Regions from separate parts of the Arthrobacter sp. efr-133-R2A-63 genome, predicted to be linked through region 2. Evidence: predicted binding sites of a transcription regulator. Region 2 holds the regulator's gene; the other holds the start of a gene.
What was found. The regulator LexA, encoded in region 2, represses DNA repair genes until DNA is damaged. The targets are predictions, from matches to a motif close to TCGAACANNTGTTCGA.

Region 1 (10,340 bases), on a different contig from region 2:
CCTGTCTGCGGGAGCACGCTTTCGGCCAGGGTGAGCCGGCGCCGTGCTTCGCTGATGCCGATCCGCAGCCTGGCGCGCAGGAATTCGGCGGCGTTCCGGTACCCGTCATGGACCGGGTCGGCGGCTTCGGCGAGGCCGGCCATGGACCCCGGCGCACCTGCCGCGGTTGCTGTGTCGGCGTCAGTTCCCGGCTCGGCGTCAGTCGCCGCGTCGGCCGCGTCGGCCGCGTCGGCCGTGTCTGCCGTGCCGCTTGTGGTGGGTTCGGTCCAGCCGGTCCTCCACCCCGGAGCCGGGCAGGGGTGCCGTGCGGCCCGGGCTTCGCGCCGTGTCCGTTCCACGGCCTGGGCCGCGAGGATCTGCAGGAACTCCACCGACCGGGCGATCTCCTCGACCCGGCCGGCGAAATCCGCGGCTTCAGGGAAACCGAACAGGCGGGTGTCGGCGGGAGCGGTTGAGCGCAGCGCATCCATTACCGCCACCGCCTGATCAAGACCGCCCGCGGGCAGCGGCCCGCCGGCCGCCGGGCTTTCGAACCGGACCGGGTTTGGGTGCTGCGCAGGGCTTTCGAACTGCGCAGGGCTTTCGAACTGCGCAGGGTCTTGTAGCCGGACCGGGTTTGGGTGCTGCGCAGGGCTTTGGAACCGGGCCAGGTTTTGGTGCTGCGCAGGGCTTTCGAGCCGGGCCAGGTTCTGGTGCTGCGCAGCGTGTTGGAACCGGGCCGGGTTTTGAAGCCGGGCTGCGAACTGGGCTGCGTATTGGAGCCGGGCATGGCGGGCGGCGACAGGCTTCAGGCGGCGGGCCACGCGCCCCGGCGACGGGTTCCCGCCGTCGGGCGCGGCCGCCCGAGGGGCGGTGAGGTGACCGGTGCCTTCCATGACTAAACCCTGTCACGAGGCACTGACAATTAAGCCCCCACGCTGCCACCCGCCGACGAGAAAAGCGAAAACAAGGAAAACACGCCCCAAGTACTAGCTGTTGAGGTCCCAATGAACCCGGATCGCCTCCGCGACCGGCCCGGTGTTGCCCTCACAATTGCCGAAGACAGATTCCTGCGCCTTTGCATCGTCAACCAATCCGCTGCCATCAATGCACCTGAAGTATCCGCGACACGCGGGACCCATATCACCCGCTGCGCGAAGCCCCGCCGGTGCCGGCGGAAGTGCGTGGCAGAGGCGGGTAACCAAGTACGACGGGCACAGCGCAGGGGACTAGTATTGAAGTTACTTGGTCAATGTGACCTGGAAATCCGGTGCGCGCTGTGTGTGGCCCCTGTCCGCCTGCGCCCCCGGCCAAGGTCTTCTATCTACCCATAGGGGTTTTTGTGTCTACACCTGATGTAAGCAACGAAGCCGGTTCGTCCGCAGCCAGCGTTACGGGCAGCAACCGCGTCAAGCGCGGCATGGCCGAGATGCTCAAGGGCGGCGTCATCATGGACGTCGTCAACGTCGAGCAGGCCCGCATCGCCGAAGATGCCGGTGCCGTGGCCGTCATGGCGCTCGAGCGCGTTCCCGCCGACATCCGCGCCCAGGGCGGCGTGTCCCGCATGTCGGACCCGGACATGATCGACCAGATCATCGCCGCCGTGTCCATCCCCGTCATGGCCAAGGCCCGCATCGGCCACTTCGTCGAAGCCCAGGTCCTGCAGTCCCTCGGTGTTGACTACATCGACGAGTCCGAGGTCCTGACCCCCGCCGACTACACCCACCACATCGACAAGTGGAACTTCACCGTTCCCTTCGTCTGTGGTGCCACCAACCTCGGCGAGGCGCTGCGCCGCATCAACGAGGGCGCGGCCATGATCCGCTCCAAGGGCGAGGCCGGCACAGGCGACGTCTCCAACGCCACCACCCACATGCGACAGATCCGCGCCGAGATCCTCCGCCTCTCCACCCTGCCCGAGGACGAACTCTACGTCGCGGCCAAGGAACTGCAGGCACCGTACGAACTCGTCAAGGAAATCGCCGCTACCGGCAAGCTCCCCGTCGTCCTCTTCACCGCCGGCGGCATCGCCACCCCGGCCGACGCTGCGATGATGATGCAGCTCGGCGCGGACGGCGTGTTCGTTGGTTCGGGCATCTTCAAGTCCGGCAACCCGGCCCAGCGTGCCGCCGCCGTCGTGAAGGCCACCACGTTCTTCGACGACCCCGACGTCATCGCCAAGGTCTCCCGCGGCCTGGGCGAAGCCATGGTCGGCATCAACGTCGAGGAAATCCCCGAACCCCACCGCCTCGCCGAGCGCGGCTGGTAAATCCTAGTTAACCGGCGCGCTCTGTTGGCACGCCGGACAGCGCAGATGTCTGCGCGCTTGGTTGGTGCACCGGACGGCGCTGATCCTCGGCGCGCTATTCCCCCCGTTTCGCTGCCGCGGCTTTGCGGCGGCTAAGGGCGGGGGCCCTTTTACGCGCGCAGCCGGATCACACCGTCCGACGCCTTTCAGTCAGTAGAAGTACGACGCCGGTCGGTCACCTTTTCGGTGACCGACCGGCGTCGTACGTTAACCCAACTGACTCGCAGTTGTTGTCGTTCTGAGGCTCCAAAACGACAACTACTGCGAGTCAGTTGGGTAGACCCGCTGGCTACTGGAGGCCGCGACGCTTCAGGAGCGGCTCGAGGGCAGCATCGCGGCCACGGAGCGTGCGGAAGGATTCCAGCGGATCCTGGCTGTTGCCACGGGAGAGCAGCTCCGAGCGGAATCGTTCGCCGTTCTCGCGCAGCAGCCCGCCGTTTTCCGTGAACCAGTCCACCGTTTCCGCGTCCAGCACTTCACTCCAGATGTAGGAGTAGTACCCGGCAGCGTAGAAGTCCCCGGCGAAGATGTGCTGGAAATACCCCGTGCGGTACCGGGGCGGTATGAGGGAGTGCGCCACGCCTGCGGCTGCCAATGCCTTGGCCTCGAAGTCCTGAGCATCCTGCGGAACACCGTCCACGTCCAGGACATGCCAGGCCAGGTCCAGGAGGGCTGCGCCGAGGTACTCGGTGGTGGCGAAACCCTCGCCCCAGAGCCTGGACTCGTTGAGGCGGTCAATGGTGTCTTGGGGGAGCGGCTCTCCGGTGGCGTAGTGGCGCGCGTAGTTGCCGATGATTTCCGGCCACATGATCCACATCTCGTTGACCTGCGACGGATACTCGACGAAGTCCCGGGGGACCGAGGTTCCGGAGAACCGCGGATACGTGACGTTGGAGAAGAGCCCGTGCAGGGCATGGCCGAACTCGTGGAACGTGGTGCGGACTTCGTCCAGGGTGAGCAGTGTCGGTTCTCCGGCCGGCGGTTTGGAGATGTTCAGGTTGTTGATGACCACCGGCTTGGTCCCCAGCAGTGCTGATTGTTCGACGAGCGAGTTCATCCAGGCGCCGCCGCGCTTGGAGTCCCGCGCGTAGTAGTCGCCCAGGAAGAGGCCGAGCTCGGAGCCGTCCTCGTTCCGTACCTCCCAAACGCGGACGTCGGGGTGGTACCCCTCAAGGTCTTTCCGCTCGTGGAAAGTCATCCCGAAGAGGCTCGTAGCTGCGAAGAACACGCCGTCCACGAGTACCCGGTCCAATTCGAAATAGGGCCGCAGCAGCTGTTCGTCCACCTCATACCGCTCCCTCCGGACCTTCGAGGAGTAGTAGGCCCAGTCCCACGCTTCCAACGGGTGCCCCGCGCTCTCCGCCAATGCAGCCGCTTCGGCGTCGGCGTTGCGGACAGCGGCAGGGGCGAGGCGGTTCAGCATCGTCTGCACGGCCGCGAAATCAGGGGCAGTCTGGCGTTCCAGGACGAGTTCGGCGTAGTTGCCGAACCCGAGCAGGCCCGCCTTCTCGGCCCTCAAACACACCATCGCCTTCGCCAGTTCCATGACGTCCAGGCTGCCGCCGTCGCTGCCTCGCGCAATGGATGCCTCATACAGGCGACGGCGAAGCTCGCGGTTTTGCAATGAAGCCAGAGCAGGCTGGTTGCTCGGCTGTATGAGGGTCAGGAGGTATTTTCCCTCGTGCCCGGCAGCGCGTGCTGCCTCGGCGGCACTGGCAATGTCGTCCGCAGGGAGGCCCGCGAGTTCCGTGGCGTCCTCCACCACAAGCGCGGCGTCCTTCATGGCTTCCTTGACGCGTTGCCCGTACTCCGTTCCCAAACGGGAGAGTTCCGCATTGAGGCTTTTGAGCTTTTCCTGGTCGGCCGGATCAAGGTGGATCCCCGACTGGCGGAATTCCCGGAGGTACTCCTGGACCAGCCTGAGGGATTCGTCATCGAGGCCCGAGGTGTCGACGGCTGCGAATCGTTCGAAAAGTCCGCGATTGAGGTAGACCGCGTCCTGGTGGCTCGCGAAACGGGGAGACAGCTCGGTTTCGAGTTCCCGGATGGCGTCGGAGGCGTCGGCGGAAACCAGGGTGAAGAAGGCTGCCGCTGCACGCTCCAGCAGCCGGCCGGAGCGTTCCATCGCCACCGCCGTGTTTTCGAAGGATGCAGGCTCCGGATTGTCCACGATGGACTGGATCTCGGCCAGATGCTCAGCGAGGCCCGCTTCAACAGCTTCGGCGTAGTGGTTGTCCTGGATCGTTGCGAAGGGCGGCAATCCGAAGGGAAGGGTGCTCGGCTCCAAGAGAGGGTTCGTCATGAAGCAACCCTTTCATGCGAGGTCCCCGCCCACAACGCTTTTCCTCGTGTTAGCGCGGCCGCCGCGCCGCATGTTCGCGCGCGAGGCGGGCAAAGTCGTCGTCGGGCGTTCCGGGAACGAAAGCACCGTACTTGCGTTCGACGGCGGTCCGGATCAGGAAATCGGCGATGGCAGGATTCTTGGGCAACAAGGAACCGTGCAAGTAGCTGGCAACAACATTCCGGTGCCGGGCACCCTCGTGGTTGTCCTTGCTGTTGTTGCCGGCACCTTTGGACACGGTGCCGAGGGGCTCGACACCGGGGCCCAACGAGGTTTGTCCGCTGTGGTTCTCGTAGCCGAGGATTTCCCCGAACTCGGACGAGGTGAGGGTGACATTCCCGATGAGGCGTTCGTCGGTGCCGACCGTCTCGACGTCAAGGATGCCGATGCCCGGGATGACAGGGCCGCTCTTCGTCTTGAAAAACTTGCCGAAGAGTTGGTAGAGCCCGCAAATAACCAGCATGGGCGTTCCGTCCTCGGCCATCTCGCGGAGTTGCTCGGCGCGTGCCTGGAGATCTTCCTGGATGACTACCTGGCCGCTGTCCTGCCCGCCGCCGCCCACAATGAGGTCGACATCCTCGGGAAAGTCGTCACCCACGTTGTACTCAAGGAGTTCAGGCGTGTAGCCGTGCCAAAGCAGGCGCTGCCGCAGGACGAGCGCGTTTCCCCAGTCCCCGTAGATGTTCATCTCACGGGGGTACAACTGCAGGACCCGGATGGTGCCCTTGCTGGCGTGGGGGGCGGTGTCTTCGGCCGGGGTCATGAGACCACCTCTACTGTGGTGATTTTGGAGAGTTCGCGCCGGATGGCCAACATCGCGGTGTAGGTGCAGAACACGCGTTTGGGCTTGCCGGCCGAGCCCCGGATGAATTCAGCCAAGGCCGCAGGGATGTCGGTGTTCACTGAACCGAAACGGACCTCGTCGTATTGCAGGCGCAGGGCCATGTCGTAGGCACGGACACCGGTGAGTACTTCGACGCCATCCTCGCGCAGGGAGTCGAACTCAACGTCCCAGAGCCAGGACATGTCGCGGCCGTCGGCGTAGTTGTCGTTGATGGCGATCATGGACGCGTAGCCCTTCGCCGGGAAGGACTTGAGGCCCAGGCGGAAACCACTCGGGTTCTTCACCAGGACCAACTCAAGAGGCTGGCCATCCACCGTCAGGCTTTCCCCACGGCCGAACGCCGGAGCCACCTCGGAGAGCGCCTTGACGAGCTTCGCGGCATCGCCGGGCCTGCCGCTTGCCCCGGTGATGCTCCTGGCGAGCACCAAGGCGGCGGCTGCATTGAAGATGTTGTAGACGCCGCGGAGCTTCATGTGGGTCGCGACGCGGGTTCCGTCGAACTCGAAGTCGGCGTCGTCGGCACCCACCCGGCGGAGTACGACGTCGGCCTCCGGGGAGGCGGGCACGTCACCGAGGGGGCTGGTTCCCGGAGCCACGGCCCGCATGTCGTCGTCGTTCGGGAAGGTGCTGCGGAGCGATTGGTCCAATCCGAAGTAGAGCACCTCGGGGCCGCTGACGGCTGCCGCGATACGGGCGACCCGGGGATCCTCGCGGTTCAAGACCACGGTGCCTGTAGTTCGCTCGGCGATGCGCTGGAGAAGCAACGCGGTGGCGTCGATTTCGCCGAAGCGGTCCAGCTGGTCCCGCAGGACGTTGAGGAGAAGGCAGTAGCGCGGCGGCACTTTGTTCACGAAATGCACGGCATGTGCCTCGTCGAGTTCCAACACCGCGACGTCGGCGTCCAGCCTGCCGCGCCAGTCCACCTCACCCAGGAGCGCAGCTGCCACTCCCCGGGTGAAGTTGCTGCCCGTCCGGTTGGTGAAGACCTTGAGGCCTTGGCTTTCCAGGAGTTCCACGACCATTTTGGTGGTGGTGGTCTTGCCGTTGGTCCCGCTCACCACAGCCACACCGTGGGGGAGCGAGGACAGCGTCCTCTGCATGAAGCCGGGGTCGATCTTCTCGACCACGAGGCCCGGCAAAGCCGAACCCCCGCCGCGAAGCCGGGACACAGCACGGACCAGCTTGCCGAGCGGAACGGTGAACGAAAACATGCTCTGTAATATATCCCAGTTGGTGCATAAACCACGTGCCGCAAGCCTGCGGTGCCACCACGGGGCGAGGCCTGCAGCGGCGGCGCATTATGATGGTCGAATGACCAATCCCCCTTCCGAGGCGTCATCAAGCGTGGGCACGGGCCTGCGCATCGGCGTCCTCGCACTACAAGGCGATTTTCGTGAGCACATCCACGCCGTCGAAGCGGCCGGCGCCACCGGCGTCGGCATCCGGCGTCCGGCGGAACTCGACGACATTGACGGCCTCATCATTCCCGGCGGCGAGTCCACCACCATCGACAAGCTGGCGCGCATCTTCGAACTCGCGGATCCGATCCGTAAGCAGATCGCGTCCGGGCTGCCGGTCTATGGGTCCTGCGCCGGAATGATCCTCCTGGCTGACGACATCGCAGATCCCGCCACGGACCTCGCCGGGAATCCGCAGCAGACTTTCGGCGGGTTGGACATCACGGTCCGCCGCAACGCGTTCGGCCGGCAGCGGGAGTCTTTCGAAACCGACCTTGACTTCAAGGGCCTCGAGTTCAGCGCCGGCGAGTCCGGCGTCGACCCCGTCCATGCCGTCTTCATCCGGGGACCATGGGTGGAGCGCGTCGGTCCGGGCGTCGAAATCCTTGCCCAGGTGGAACCGGGAAAAGCCAGCCACACGGACACTTTGCACGGGTTGGCTAGAATTGTTGCAGTGCGCTCAGGTCGGTTGCTGGCCACCTCCTTCCACCCGGAAGTGACTGGGGAGAAGCGCGTGCATGAATTGTTTATTCGAATGATCAGAGGGGAAGTTTAAAGCATGTCAGGCCACTCCAAATGGGCGACGACCAAGCACAAGAAGGCCATCCTCGATAGCCGCCGGGCCAAGTCGTTCGCCAAACTGATCAAGAACATCGAAGTCGCGGCCCGCATGGGCGGACCGGACCTTGCCGGCAACCCGAGCCTGGAGCTAGCCGTCACCAAGGCCAAGAAGACGTCGGTCCCCGCTGACAACATCGACCGCGCCATCAAGCGCGGAGCCGGGCTCACCGGCGAAGTGGTCGACTACACGGAAATCATGTACGAAGCCCGCGGCCCGCAGGGTTCGGCCCTCCTGATCGAGTGCCTCACGGACAACAAGAACCGTGCCGCCTCCGAGGTCCGGCTGGCCATCTCCCGCAACGGGGGCACCATCGCCGACCCCGGCTCCGTGAGCTACCTCTTCACCCGCAAGGGCGTCGTCAACCTGCCCAAGAACGGTCTCAGCGAAGACGACATCCTGATGGCCGTGCTTGACGCAGGCGCCGAGGAAGTCAAGGACAGCGGCGACAACTGGGAAATCCACTCGGAACCCACCGATCTGCAGGCCATCCGCGAAGCCCTCAAGGAATCCGGCATCGAATACGAGACGGACGAAGCTGAATTCGTCCCGTCCATGCAGGTACCGCTTGACGTCGACGGTGCCAAGAAGTTCATGAAGCTCGTCGACGCCCTCGAGGATCTCGACGACGTGCAGAACGTCTACACCAACGCGGACATGAGCGAGGAAGTCCAGGCTGCGCTCGAAGCCGAATAATGTTTTTTGCGACATAGCCTGACAACCAACAGGGAGGCCCGGACTTGACTCTTCGCGTACTAGGAGTCGATCCGGGCCTCACCCGTTGCGGCATCGGAGTGGTCGACGTCGAACGGAACAGGCGCGCCACCATGGTGGCCGTCTGCGTCGTGGGAACCTCCCCGGAACAATCATTGGACCAGCGCCTGCTGGTCATCGCCAAGGCCATCGACGAATGGCTGGACCTGTACAAGCCAGACGTTCTTGCGGTCGAACGGGTCTTCTCCCAGTTGAACGTCAGCACTGTCATGGGCGTGGCCCAAGCGTCCGGGGTGGTCATCGCGGCGGCAGCGCGGCGCGGCATCCCGGTGGCGCTTCACACGCCGTCGGAAGTCAAAGCCGCCGTCACGGGCAGCGGCACCTCCAACAAGGAGGCGGTGACCAAGCTCATCACCAAGATCCTGCGCCTGGACGCCCCGCCCCGTCCGGCCGACGCCGCGGACGCGCTGGCCCTCGCCGTCACGCACGCGTGGCGGGCCGGGAGCGGCGCCGCCGTTGCCACCACCGGACCGGGGAGCAGCGCGCTCACGCCGGCCCAGCGGGCATGGGCGGAAGCCGAAGCGAAAGCGCGCCGCGGCCGGTAATTGTCGGCGGCCCTTGCTAGGGTATTCGTAGATATGTTCGGATAGCTCCCGCGTGTTGGATGCAAGCGCAGCATGCACGGGGCAGTACTTCAGGAGCCGGGTCTTGATCAGTTTTCTCCGCGGAACCGTGGCACACGTCAGTCTCTCCACGGCCGTCATCGATCTCAACGGCGCCGGAATGAGCGTCTACGCCACGCCCCAAACCCTCAGCCACCTGCATGTCGGCGAGGAAGCGAAGCTGTTCACTTCGTTGATCGTCCGGGAGGACTCCCTGACGCTCTTTGGTTTCTCGAACGACGACGAACGGGAAGTTTTCGATGTCCTACTCAGTGTGAGCGGTGTGGGACCGCGGCTGGCCCTCGCAGTCCTCGCCGTCCATGAGCCCGAGGCGATCCGCGTCGCCGCCCACTCCGGTGACGCCAAGTCATTCACCAAGGTGCCGGGCATCGGTCCGAAGGTGGCCGGCCGGATCGTCCTCGAGCTTGCGGGCAAGCTCGTACCCCACGGCACCGCTCCGGGGGCTGCCCCCGCCGTCGCTGCGGAGTCCGTGTGGAAGCCCCAGGTGGTAGCTGCCATGACGAGCCTCGGCTGGTCGGAAAAGGACGCCGCCGGGAGCATCGACAAGGCTATGGCCGATTCCCCGGAACTCGCCGACGCCGGCAACGTCGCCCAGATCCTGCGAGCAACACTTCGCTGGCTTGGGCAGGACGGCGCCCGAGCCGGAAACCGGGTAGGCAGCCGTGGCTGAGCAATCCCTCGTTACCGGGGGAGAGGAACCCGAAGAGCGCATCATCGAGGCAGCACTGCGCCCGAAGAACCTCCACGACTTCGTGGGCCAGCACCGCGTCCGCAAGCAACTCTCGCTCGTCCTGGAAGCCTCGAGGATGCGCGGCCGCAGCGCGGACCACGTCCTGCTGTCGGGCCCTCCGGGGCTCGGGAAGACCACGCTCTCCATGATTATCGCCGCCGAGATGAACGCTCCCTTGCGTATCAGCAGCGGGCCGGCCATCCAGCATGCCGGAGACCTCGCGGCCATCCTCTCTTCGCTTTCGGAGGGTGAAGTCCTCTTCCTCGATGAAATCCACCGGATGTCCCGGCCCGCAGAGGAAATGCTCTACATGGCCATGGAGGACTTCCGTGTGGACATCGTGGTGGGCAAGGGCGCCGGCGCCACTGCCATCCCGCTTGAGTTGCCGCCCTTCACCCTCGTCGGGGCCACCACGAGGGCCGGATTGCTGCCTGGACCGCTGCGTGACCGCTTTGGTTTCACGGGGCATCTGGAGTTCTATTCCGTGGCGGAGCTCGAACTGGTGCTGCGCCGCTCGGCCGGACTGCTAGATCTCAAGGTCAATTCCGCCGGCTTCAGCGAGATCGCGGGCCGTTCCCGCGGAACTCCGCGCATCGCCAACCGGCTGCTGCGCCGCGTCCGGGACTGGGCTTTGGTTCACGGCATCGAACAGATCGATGCGCGTG
Region 2 (10,340 bases):
CGAAGGTCACATCGGAACCGGGGTCGAGCACGAGCAGCTGGGCTCCCTCCGAGACAGCCGACAGCGCTGCCCGGGCCGCGTAGACTGCGACGGGACGGGCCTGCGGGTGCCAGGACTCAAGTGCGCCGGCCGAAGTGAACACGGGCATGGCCGTGCGGCCATCCGGCGCTTTCAGTGTCACGAGCGCCATGTCGGCCTGCTTGTCGGCATGGAGGCCGTCCACGCCCCCTGCTTCCTCAGCAAGCTGGGCCACGACCGGAACGAAGACCCTGGCGGTCGCCAGGGAAGCCACCACACCGGCCTCGCTCCCGGTACCCGCGAGCAGGGCGGCGACGGCGGCGAGGTACCCGGCGTCGGCCGTTCCGTCGTCGTCTTCGAAGTTGTGGATCTTGGCGGCGTCTCCGCTCAAATCCCGGCCCGCCCAGGGCTGGCCGGCGGAATCGACTGCTCCCCCGGCACCTGCGAGGGCCGCGGCGATGTGCCCGGGCAACTGCCGGGGCGCGGGAGTCGAATCCTTGTCAGCGGCCGGGGACTGTGGATCGTGGGACATCAGCGGCGCCCGGCGACGTCCAGGGCTTCCGGAAGGGTGAAGGCCCCGGCGTACAGCGCCTTGCCGACGATCGCTCCTTCGACCCCGAGCGGCACGAGTTCGCGGAGCACCCGCAGGTCCTCCAGGCTCGAGATTCCGCCGGACGCAATGACAGGTTTGCCGGTCTTTTCCACCATCTGGCGCAGCAGCTCGACGTTGGGACCCTGCAGGGTCCCGTCTTTCGTCACGTCGGTGACCACGTAGCGGGCGCAGCCGGCGTCCTCAAGGCGGGCGAGCACTTCCCAGAGATCCCCGCCTTCCTTGGTCCAGCCCCGGCCTGCGAGCGTTGTGCCGCGGACGTCGAGCCCGACGGCGATCTTGTCACCGAAGCGGTCGATGGCCCGGCGTGTCCACTCGGGGTCCTCCAACGCGGCGGTTCCCAGGTTCACGCGGGCGACGCCGAGCTCGAGTGCGCGCTCAAGGGATTCATCGTCGCGCAGTCCGCCGGACAACTCCACCTTGACGTTCAGCTGGGAAACAACCTCGGTGATGAGGCCGGCGTTGTTGCCGCGGCCGAAGGCGGCGTCGAGGTCCACCATGTGCACCCACTCGGCTCCGGCGTTCTGCCAGTTCAGCGCTGCTTCCAACGGGGTGCCGTAGCTTGTCTCGGAACCGGCTTCTCCCTGAAGGAGACGGACGGCCTGGCCGTCCACGATGTCGACGGCGGGCAGGAGTTCCAGAACTGGCAGTTCGGAGGCGGTGGTCATTGAAGTCCTCGGTGTTTGTGGGGACGGGCGTCAGTTGCCCGGCCGGGTCATTTAGGGGCCAGGGTGAAGAGATAGGCAGCCAGCAGTGCAAGGCCGGCGAGTACGTAGAACGAAACGGAAACCCAGGCGGGGCGTTTCTGCTGGTGGAAGGAGATACCGCCGCCGACCAGCAGCCCGGCCGTGCCCATGAGAATAACGGACCACATATCAGGCAGTTCCTTCGGCTTCGCTCGCGTGCGGTTGGGACTTGGCCGGTGGACGCAGGCCCTCAACCCAGTTGCGCAGGAGCCGGGCTCCGGCGTCGCCCGACTTCTCGGGGTGGAATTGCGTGGCGCACAACGGTCCGTTTTCCACGGCGGCGATGAAGGGGGCGCCGTGTTCGGACCAGGTTACCTTCGGCGGGGCCATGCGCGGCTGGACGACGTCGAATTCCCACTTCTGCACGCCGTACGAGTGCACGAAATAGAACCGTTCGTGCTCGACGCCGGCGAACAGCTTCGAGCCTTCCGGCACGTCCACCGTGTTCCAGCCCATGTGCGGGACAACGGGCGCCGGCAGGAGCTCCACCTTGCCCGGCCACTCGCCCATGCCTTCGGCTTCGGTTCCGTGCTCGACACCGGCTTCGAACAGCACCTGGAGCCCGACGCAGATACCGAGGACGGGCCTGCCCCCGGCAACACGCCGGCCGATCATCCGGATGGCGTCGACTGCCTTGAGTTCGCGCATCACTGTTTCGAAGGCGCCGACGCCGGGGACCAGGAGCCCGTCAGCGTTCAGGACGTCTTCAGGCTTGGCGCTCAGTGTGACTGCCGCACCGGCACGCTCAAGGGCGCGGACTGCCGAGCGGACATTGCCCGAGCCGTAGTCAAGGACCGTTACGGTCGGCTTGCCCTCAGGCGAGACGATGCGGCTGGCGGCTTTCGGATCCACCACGGCGCCATCCTTGAGGATGTGCGTACTCACAGGGCACCCTTGGTGGACGGAATGCCTTCGACCCGGGGATCGGACTCGACGGCGGAACGGAGTGCACGGGCGAATGCCTTGAACTGGGCCTCGACGATGTGGTGCGGATCCCGGCCGGCCAGGACATTCATGTGGAGGCAGATGCCGGCGTGCAGGGTAATGGCCTCAAAGACGTGGCGGGTCAGCGACCCGGTGAAGTGTCCGCCGATCAGGTGGTATTCCTGGCCGGCGGGCTCACCGCCGTGGACCAGGTAAGGGCGTCCGGAGACGTCGACGACGGCGTGGGCCAACGCTTCATCCAACGGAACCGTAGCCTCGCCGAAGCGACGGATACCGGCTTTGTTGCCCAACGCGGTGCGCAGGACCTCGCCGAAGGTGATCGCAACGTCCTCCACCGTGTGGTGGGCGTCGATGTGGGTGTCTCCCGTCGCCTTGACGGTCATGTCGATGAGCGAATGCTTGGAGAGCGCCGTCAGCATGTGGTCATAGAACGGCACTGAGGTGCTGATGTCCGAGACCCCCGTGCCGTCGAGGTTGATTTCAACCAGGACGGAGGACTCACTGGTGGTGCGTTCCATGCGTGCTGTCCGGGCGGCCGCCGTGCTGGCGCCGTTTTCGCTCATTGATATGTCCTTAGGAGGAAGGTGTGGTGGGGCTAGTCCAAGTCTAGGCCGGTGAGGGAGCCTGGCCGTCCAGCAAGGCTTCGAGCGCCTCAAGGAAGGCGGTGGTCTCCGGCTCCGTGCCTGCCGTCACCCGGAGGTGGCCCGGTATGCCGACGTCGCGGATCAGGACTCCACGCTCCAGCAGGCCTTGCCACAGGGCATGGGGGTTTTCGATTCCGCCGAAGAAAACATAGTTCGAATCGGAGGCGGCCGGGGTGAAGCCCATGCGGGTCAACTCGCAGACAATGCGATCGCGCTGGATCTTGATGTCTTCGACGTCGGCCATGAGGGCTTCGCGGTGCCGGAGTGCGGCCAGCGCAGTCGCCTGGGTGATGGCGGAGAGATGATACGGAAGGCGGACCAGGCGGATCGCGTCGGCGACCTCGGGGGCAGCGGCCATATAGCCGATGCGTGCACCGGCGAGGGCGAAGGCCTTGCTCATGGTCCTGGAGACGATCAGGCGCTCCCGGCCAGGGAGGAGCGTCAGCGCGCTTGGCGTATTATCGTGGGCGAACTCGTGGTAGGCCTCGTCCACGATCACGACTGTCTGGCTTGCTTCGCCTGCCTCGTACACGGCTTCGACAACATCCAGGCCAAGTCCGGTGCCGGTGGGGTTGTTTGGCGAGCAAAGGAACACGACGTTCGGTTTGAGTTCGCGCACCTGCGCGGCGGCCGAGGCTGCATCGAGTCCGTAGTCATCGCCGCGAACACCCGCAATGTAGGCGGTGTCGGTGCCGCTGGCCAGCAGGGGGTACATGGAGTACGTGGGAGGGAACCCGAGCGCGGACCGTCCGGGGCCACCGAAAACCTGGAGGATCTGCTGCAGCACTTCATTGGAGCCGTTGGCCGCCCAGATATTCCCGGCAGCGAGGTCGTGGCCAAGGTATTCCGCCAAGGCCTCGCGCAGTTCAGTGAACTCACGGTCCGGATAGCGGTTCAGTCCGGTCGCGACTGCCGCCACCGCTTCGGTGATGGCCGCCTGGACATCGGCCGGAACGCCATGCGTATTCTCGTTGACGTTGAGCAAAATCGGGACATCAAGCTGCGGCGCGCCATACGGGCTCAGGCCGCGGAGGTTGGTCCGGAGGGGAAGTCGGTCAAGTCGCTCAAGCTGCTCACTCACCATGACAGTTTAAGGTGCCACGGCGGATGCCCTGAAACTGTGACGGCCCTGCGCCCGTTCAGGCGGGCTGCCACCCTGGACGAAAGTGCCCTCAGGTGGCAGGAATGAACAGTTGCTGGCCCGGTACGATGCGTCCGTCCTGCAGGTTGTTCAGCTGGATAATCTCGGCTACGACATCGCGAGGATCCCGGGAAGGCGCCGCCTTCCCTGCAATCCCCCACAACGATTCGCCCATTTGAACCGTGACACTCGTGCTGGACGTGGGCTGTAGCTCGGCGACGGAGTCAGCAGCCTTGGCCGGTGAATTCAGGAATCCCGCCAGACTGAGCAGCGCTGCAACCACGAGCATTGCCGGGAGGCCGAAGAAGACCATACGGCCCCGGCGTGTCAGGTGAAGCCTGCCCGGCGCCGCACTGCGGCCTGGGGTGTGGGTGATGGTGATTGCGGACATGAGCTGAGCCCTTCTGAACAATGCCGCATTCCGGAATCTCTGGGTGCGGCTGCCAATTCTTGCCTTCAGTCAGTGCTTGCGAGGCGATTGTTCGTCCATGTCTTCGAACGAACACCCGGATCCCGCAGCACTTTTATAGAACACATATTCGAACCTTGCTATGACATTTTTAGCACTTATCAACGAACGATGTCGAGACTCGCTAGAACAAATGTTTGATAAACGCCTGTGCCTGCCCTACGTTTGAGTGAAGGAACGAGCACTGAATCAGTGCAACAGGAGGGTCTGACATTTCAGGCCGACAGTCCCGGGAAGCGCCTCAGCGGCGGACGGGCGGAACGGAAGGGCGTTGGCGAACATGGCAGCGAAAGCCACTGGCAGCGGGTCGGCCTCATCGCGGAGCCAGCAGCCACAGAAGGCCCCCAAGAGCCTGACCGTCCGCCAGAAGAAAATCCTGGAGACCATCCAGCGTTCAGTGAACGATCATGGCTATCCGCCGTCGATGCGCGAAATCGGGGACACGGTTGGCTTGGCCAGCCTGTCCAGTGTCACGCACCAGTTGTCACAGCTTGAGAAGCTCGGCTATCTCCGCCGCGATCCCAAGCGTCCGCGGGCGATGGAAGTCCTCATGCCATTGACCTTGGACGGCGGCTCGGTCATTCCCGGCGTCGAGGCTCCGGCGAAACTCCGGAGCGCGGGCGGCCTGGCCGTCACGGAGCTCGCGAGTGCCAGCGACACGGCCATGGTTCCCCTCGTGGGGCGCATTGCTGCCGGTGGACCCATCCTGGCCGACCAGACCGTTGAAGATGTCCTCCCGCTGCCCCGCCAGCTGGTTGGCCATGGCGAGCTCTTCATGCTGAAGGTCGCCGGTGATTCCATGATCGACGCCGCTATCTGCGATGGCGACTGGGTGGTGGTACGGCGGCAGAACGACGCACTCAACGGCGACATCGTGGCCGCGCTCCTGGACGACGAAGCCACCGTCAAGACCTTCCGTCAGCGCGACGGCCACACATGGCTGCTCCCCCAGAACACGCAATACGAGCCTATCCTGGGTGACCATGCCACCATCATGGGCAAGGTCGTCTCGGTGCTGCGCTCACTCTAGGACGCGCCCAGACGCGCCCGAGCCCGGACGCGCCCGCTTTAAGCCTTGGCCGACTCGGCGTAAAGCCGCTCGAGCGCACCGCGCACCACTGAACGGTCCGTCGTGGGCCAGAAGGGCGGCAAAGCTGCCCGGAGGAAGTTGCCGTAGCGTTCCGTCGAAAGCCGTGAATCCAGTACTGCCACCACGCCTTTGTCCCCCGTTGAGCGGATGAGGCGGCCTGCTCCCTGGGCCAGCCGGATGGCCGCGTGCGTCGCGGACACTGCCATGAAACCGTTGCCCCCGGCCTGCGCGACCGCGCGGGATCGTGCCGTCATCAGGGGATCGTCCGGACGAGGGAACGGGATCCGGTCGATGACGACCAGCCGGCAGGAACCGCCAGGAACGTCGACGCCCTGCCAGAGGGACATGGTGCCGAACAGGCACGTGTCCTCTTCCTCGGCAAACTGCCTGACCAACGCGGCCATGGTCGATTCGCCTTGGCACAGGATGTCCACGTCCAGGCGCGACCGCATCGCGTCCGCGGCGTCCTCCGCCGCACGGCGGGACGAAAAGAGGCACAAGGCTCCGCCGTGGGAGGCTTTGATGAGCTCTTCAAGTTCGTCGAGCGCCTCGGGCGAAGTGCCGCGCCCAGGCTTGGGCAGGTGCTTGGCGACGTACAGCATGCCCTGCTTCGGATAGTCGAACGGCGAGCCGACATCCACGCCGGTCCAGCTCGGGGCGCCTTGGCCAGTCAGGCCAAGCCCGCCGGCGGTAGCCTCGAAGGCAGAGCCAATGGCCAAGGTGGCAGAGGTCAAGACCACGGTGTGGCCTGCGAAGAGACCTTCCCGGAGGCGTCCGGCAACGCTGAGCGGCGCGATGTTGATGAGCGCCGGCGAATCCTCGTCGGGTGCCGTGTAGCCCTGCTGCGGATCGAAGGTGCTGTTCCGGGACAACCACACGACTTCCCGGTTTTCCCGGGCGGAGAGCAGCCGTTCGCACAACTCAAGGATCAGCATGAGCCGTGAGCGCGCGAGCTGGCGTCCGCCGTCGACCGCGTTGGACGAATCCCCCTTCGAATCGGAAAGCGCCGCACGGCACGCTTCCCGGAGCTGGTCCACGCAATCCAGCTGTTCATCATTGAGCCCGTTGGGCAGGAGGCCGGACGGCGCACCGATGATCGCGAGTTCCAGGCGGTCGGCTGCGGCGTTCAGCGCGTCCACGGTGATGGCTGTATGTTTGCGGGCGCTCGAGGCCGCGGCATGGATCATCGCCACCGACAGCTGTCCGGACACGGCTCCCGTCACGCGGTCCTGGAGCTCGTGGGCCTCGTCAACCACTACGACGTCGTACTCGGGCAGCACGGCCAGGCCTTCGAAGGCGCTGACGGCGAGCATGGCATGGTTGGTGACCACGACGTCGGACTCCGCGGCACGGTGGCGGGACAGCTCGCTGAAGCACTCCTCCGCCATCGGACACTTCTGCGCGCCGAGGCATTCCATCGACGTGACCGATACTTGGCGCCAGGCCCGGTCTGTCACACCCGGCATGAGTTCGTCGCGGTCCCCTGTGGTGGTCTTCCCGGCCCACTCGCGCAGCCGCAGGACTTCCTTGCCGAGCTGCGAGGCCGGCCCGCCGATGGCTGCGGCGAGATGCGGGACGCTGGTGTCCTCGCCGAGGGAGAACAACTGCCCCTCGGCGGGCTCCTCGCTCGGGAAACCGCCCTCCAGCTTGTGCAGGCACACATAGTTGGCCCGGCCCTTGACCAGGGCGATGCTGACCGGACGTTCCAGCTCCGGATTGATGGTTTCCAGGAGGCGGGGCAGGTCCCGGCCCACGATCTGCGTCTGCAGGGCAAGGGTAGCCGTGGACACCAGCGTGGGCTTGTTGCTTTCCATCGCGTGCGCAATGAGCGGAATCAGGTACGCGAGGGACTTGCCCGTGCCCGTGCCCGCCTGGACCAGGAGATGTTCGCCGGTCTCGATCGCCCGCGCCACCTGCCTGGCCATCTGGTGCTGGCCCGTGCGGTTTTGCCCGCCCATGCCGGCAACGGCTTTGTCCAGGAGTTCGAGGGCGATCCGCTCCCCCACGGTCTCGCCGCGCTCCCCCGCCTCTGGATCAACCATTGCTGACGAACGACTCCAACTCGGCGGCGAGGTTCTCATGGACCATGGCCACCACGCGGGTGCCTTCCTCCTCATGCTCGAGGCTGAGGATTTCGGCGTCGGTGTTGTGCAGCTTGTTGATGAGCTCGCCGCGGTTGTACGGAATCAGGACCTCAAGGCGCACGCCGGGGCGCGGAATGGCCTCGCTGATGGCTCCAAGGAGCTCCGCGATACCCTGCCCTGTGCGCGTGGACACGACGACGTGGCGTGGCTCTTTCTGCTTAAGCCGCTCAATGACGAACGGATCCGCGGCGTCCGCCTTGTTCAGGACAATGATTTCCGGGATCTTCCGCGCATCCACTTCGCTGAACACCGTGCGGACGGCGGCGATCTGGCCTTCCGGATCGGGATGCGAAACGTCCACCACGTGGAGGATCAGATCGGCGTCGGCCACCTCTTCCAGCGTGGAACGGAAAGCCTCCACGAGCTGGGTGGGCAAGGAACGCACAAAGCCGACGGTGTCCGAGAGCGTGTAGCCGATCCCGTCAGGCGTCTGGGCTTTGCGGACCGTGGGATCCAAGGTGGCGAACAACGCGTTCTCCACGAGGACACCGGCGTCGGTCAGGCGGTTGAGCAGCGACGACTTTCCGGCGTTCGTGTAACCGGCGATGGCAACCGAAGGAACGGCATTACGACGGCGGTTGGCCCGCTTGGTCTCGCGCGAGGGCTTCATCGCCGCGATTTCACGGCGAAGCTTGGCCATGCGTGTGCGGATTCGACGGCGGTCCAGCTCAATCTTGGTTTCACCAGGACCACGCGAACCCATGCCGGCGCCGGCGCCGCCCACCTGGCCACCGGCCTGGCGGGACATGGAATCGCCCCAACCACGCAGGCGCGGCAACAGGTATTCCAGCTGCGCCAGCTCCACCTGGGCCTTGCCCTCGCGGCTCTTGGCATGCTGCGCGAAGATGTCGAGGATCAACGTGGTGCGGTCCACTACCTTGACCTTGACGATGTCCTCAAGGCCGCGCCGCTGGGACGGCGCCAGTTCGGCGTCGACCACTACGGTGTCCGCGCCGGTGGACATCACGATGTCCTTGAGCTCCAAGGCTTTGCCTGAGCCAAGGAACGTGCCGGGGTCCGGCTTCATGCGGCGCTGGACGATGCCGTCCAAGACTTCCGAGCCGGCCGTTTCGGCCAAAGCGGCAAGTTCCCTGAGCGAATTCTCGGCGTCGGCCAGGGTGCCTTCGGTCCAGAGGCCTGCCAGCACGACTCGCTCAAGGCGCAGCTGCCGGTATTCGACCTCGGTGACATCTTCCAGTTCCGTGGACAGGCCCGCGGTGCGGCGCAAGGCCCGGCGCTCGGCCAGGTCCTCTTGGTCGCCGTCGTAGATGCTGTGTTCATCGTCCAGGCGGGAAATCGCCTGGGCCTTGCCAAACACGCCCCGGGGTTCGTCGCGGTCCTGCACCATGGCAGGTGCGTCCTTGGAGAGAATCCGGTCGATGACAGCCTGGATTTCTTCAGGACTCATGTCCTGGGCGTCGGAATCGGGTCCGGTGTTCTTCTGCGTGGTCATGGTCTCCTTTAGGGGGTTCGGCATTTCCAGAATAGTGCCGATTCGTCTCTTATGGCGCGGAATTCGCGCAGGGCTGATGCCTGGCAAGCCCCTGCCGATGGTCCGGGTATCCCTCCGGAGGGGCTGCGCGGAGTGCGTGCACAGTTCCCAAGGGCGGAAGGGGGCCGATCTGCTGAGTGTCCAGGCGTCAAGAACAGCGTCTGGAATGGACATGCCAAGGCGGAATGGCGCTGCACATGATGCAGGCCTGCGTCGCGGGCGGTGCCGGCTACTCAAAGATCAGGAACATGCGCACCAGACTATCAGACCGCGTCAAGCACGGGTTGGGCCGGCCCGGGGCGACGCGCGGTTTCCCTTGCCCGCTGCTGGCCACTAATCTGGCAAGCTATGGAGTCTGCTCACTATTTCAGCGCACAGCCCGCGGGGCCGTTCACCCGCAAGCCCCTCACGGTGGAACTGGCCGGCGCGACCCGCCCGCTCCAGACATCGGGCGGCATTTTCAGCCCCGACGGGATCGACAAGGGAACTGCGATCCTGCTCTCCGAGGTTCCGGCGCCCGCCCCGCAGGGAAATCTGCTGGACATCGGCTGCGGCTGGGGTCCCATTGCCCTGACGATGGGGCTCATGGCGCCGCATGCGCGCGTCTACGCCGTTGATGTCAACGAGCGCTGCGTCACCTTGACGAACGAGAACGCCGCCCTGCTGGAACTTGGGAATGTCAGCGCGAGCCTGCCCGACGACGTCGACCCTGACGTGATGTTCGACACCATCTGGTCCAACCCGCCCATCCGCATCGGCAAGGATGGACTCCACGAGCTGCTGCTCACGTGGCTGCCACGGCTCGCGCCGGGTGGAACCGCCTGGCTTGTGGTGCAGAAAAACCTCGGGGCGGACTCGCTTCAGCGCTGGCTGGCCGATACCCTCGACGGTTCCTTCTCGGTATCCCGGGAAAGCACCTCGAAATCCTTCCGCGTCCTGCGGATCAGGAAAGCGTCCCGCTAGCGACAATCACGGCGGGCCCGCTCAGCTCCACATGTTCACGGCCGCTTTCGCCCGGGAAGAACCGCACCCCGACGACGC

Region 1: ruvA (Holliday junction branch migration protein RuvA) is a predicted target of LexA. The motif match lies at 8,893-8,908, and genes of this name have one in related genera.

Annotation. Positions count from the first base shown of each region.
Region 1 covers NZ_JARVRG010000017.1:126,327-136,666, reverse strand. The annotation lists partial or broken gene QRN45_RS08720 (HNH endonuclease signature motif containing protein) at 1-875, opposite strand, end outside; gene pdxS (pyridoxal 5'-phosphate synthase lyase subunit PdxS) at 1,322-2,248, shown strand; gene QRN45_RS08710 (M3 family metallopeptidase) at 2,577-4,589, opposite strand; gene QRN45_RS08705 (type 1 glutamine amidotransferase) at 4,639-5,391, opposite strand; gene QRN45_RS08700 (Mur ligase family protein) at 5,388-6,683, opposite strand; gene pdxT (pyridoxal 5'-phosphate synthase glutaminase subunit PdxT) at 6,784-7,485, shown strand; gene QRN45_RS08690 (YebC/PmpR family DNA-binding transcriptional regulator) at 7,489-8,244, shown strand; gene ruvC (crossover junction endodeoxyribonuclease RuvC) at 8,289-8,867, shown strand; gene ruvA (Holliday junction branch migration protein RuvA) at 8,971-9,615, shown strand; gene ruvB (Holliday junction branch migration DNA helicase RuvB) at 9,608-10,340, shown strand, end outside.
Region 2 covers NZ_JARVRG010000024.1:203,811-214,150, reverse strand. The annotation lists gene QRN45_RS13680 (SseB family protein) at 1-550, opposite strand, end outside; gene priA (bifunctional 1-(5-phosphoribosyl)-5-((5-phosphoribosylamino)methylideneamino)imidazole-4-carboxamide isomerase/phosphoribosylanthranilate isomerase PriA) at 550-1,296, opposite strand; gene QRN45_RS13670 (CG2302 family histidine operon protein) at 1,344-1,502, opposite strand; gene hisH (imidazole glycerol phosphate synthase subunit HisH) at 1,504-2,259, opposite strand; gene hisB (imidazoleglycerol-phosphate dehydratase HisB) at 2,256-2,882, opposite strand; gene QRN45_RS13655 (histidinol-phosphate transaminase) at 2,926-4,044, opposite strand; gene QRN45_RS13650 (LysM peptidoglycan-binding domain-containing protein) at 4,136-4,495, opposite strand; gene lexA (transcriptional repressor LexA) at 4,854-5,603, shown strand; gene QRN45_RS13640 (ATP-dependent DNA helicase) at 5,642-7,705, opposite strand; gene hflX (GTPase HflX) at 7,698-9,260, opposite strand; gene QRN45_RS13630 (class I SAM-dependent methyltransferase) at 9,648-10,262, shown strand; gene dapF (diaminopimelate epimerase) at 10,243-10,340, opposite strand, start outside.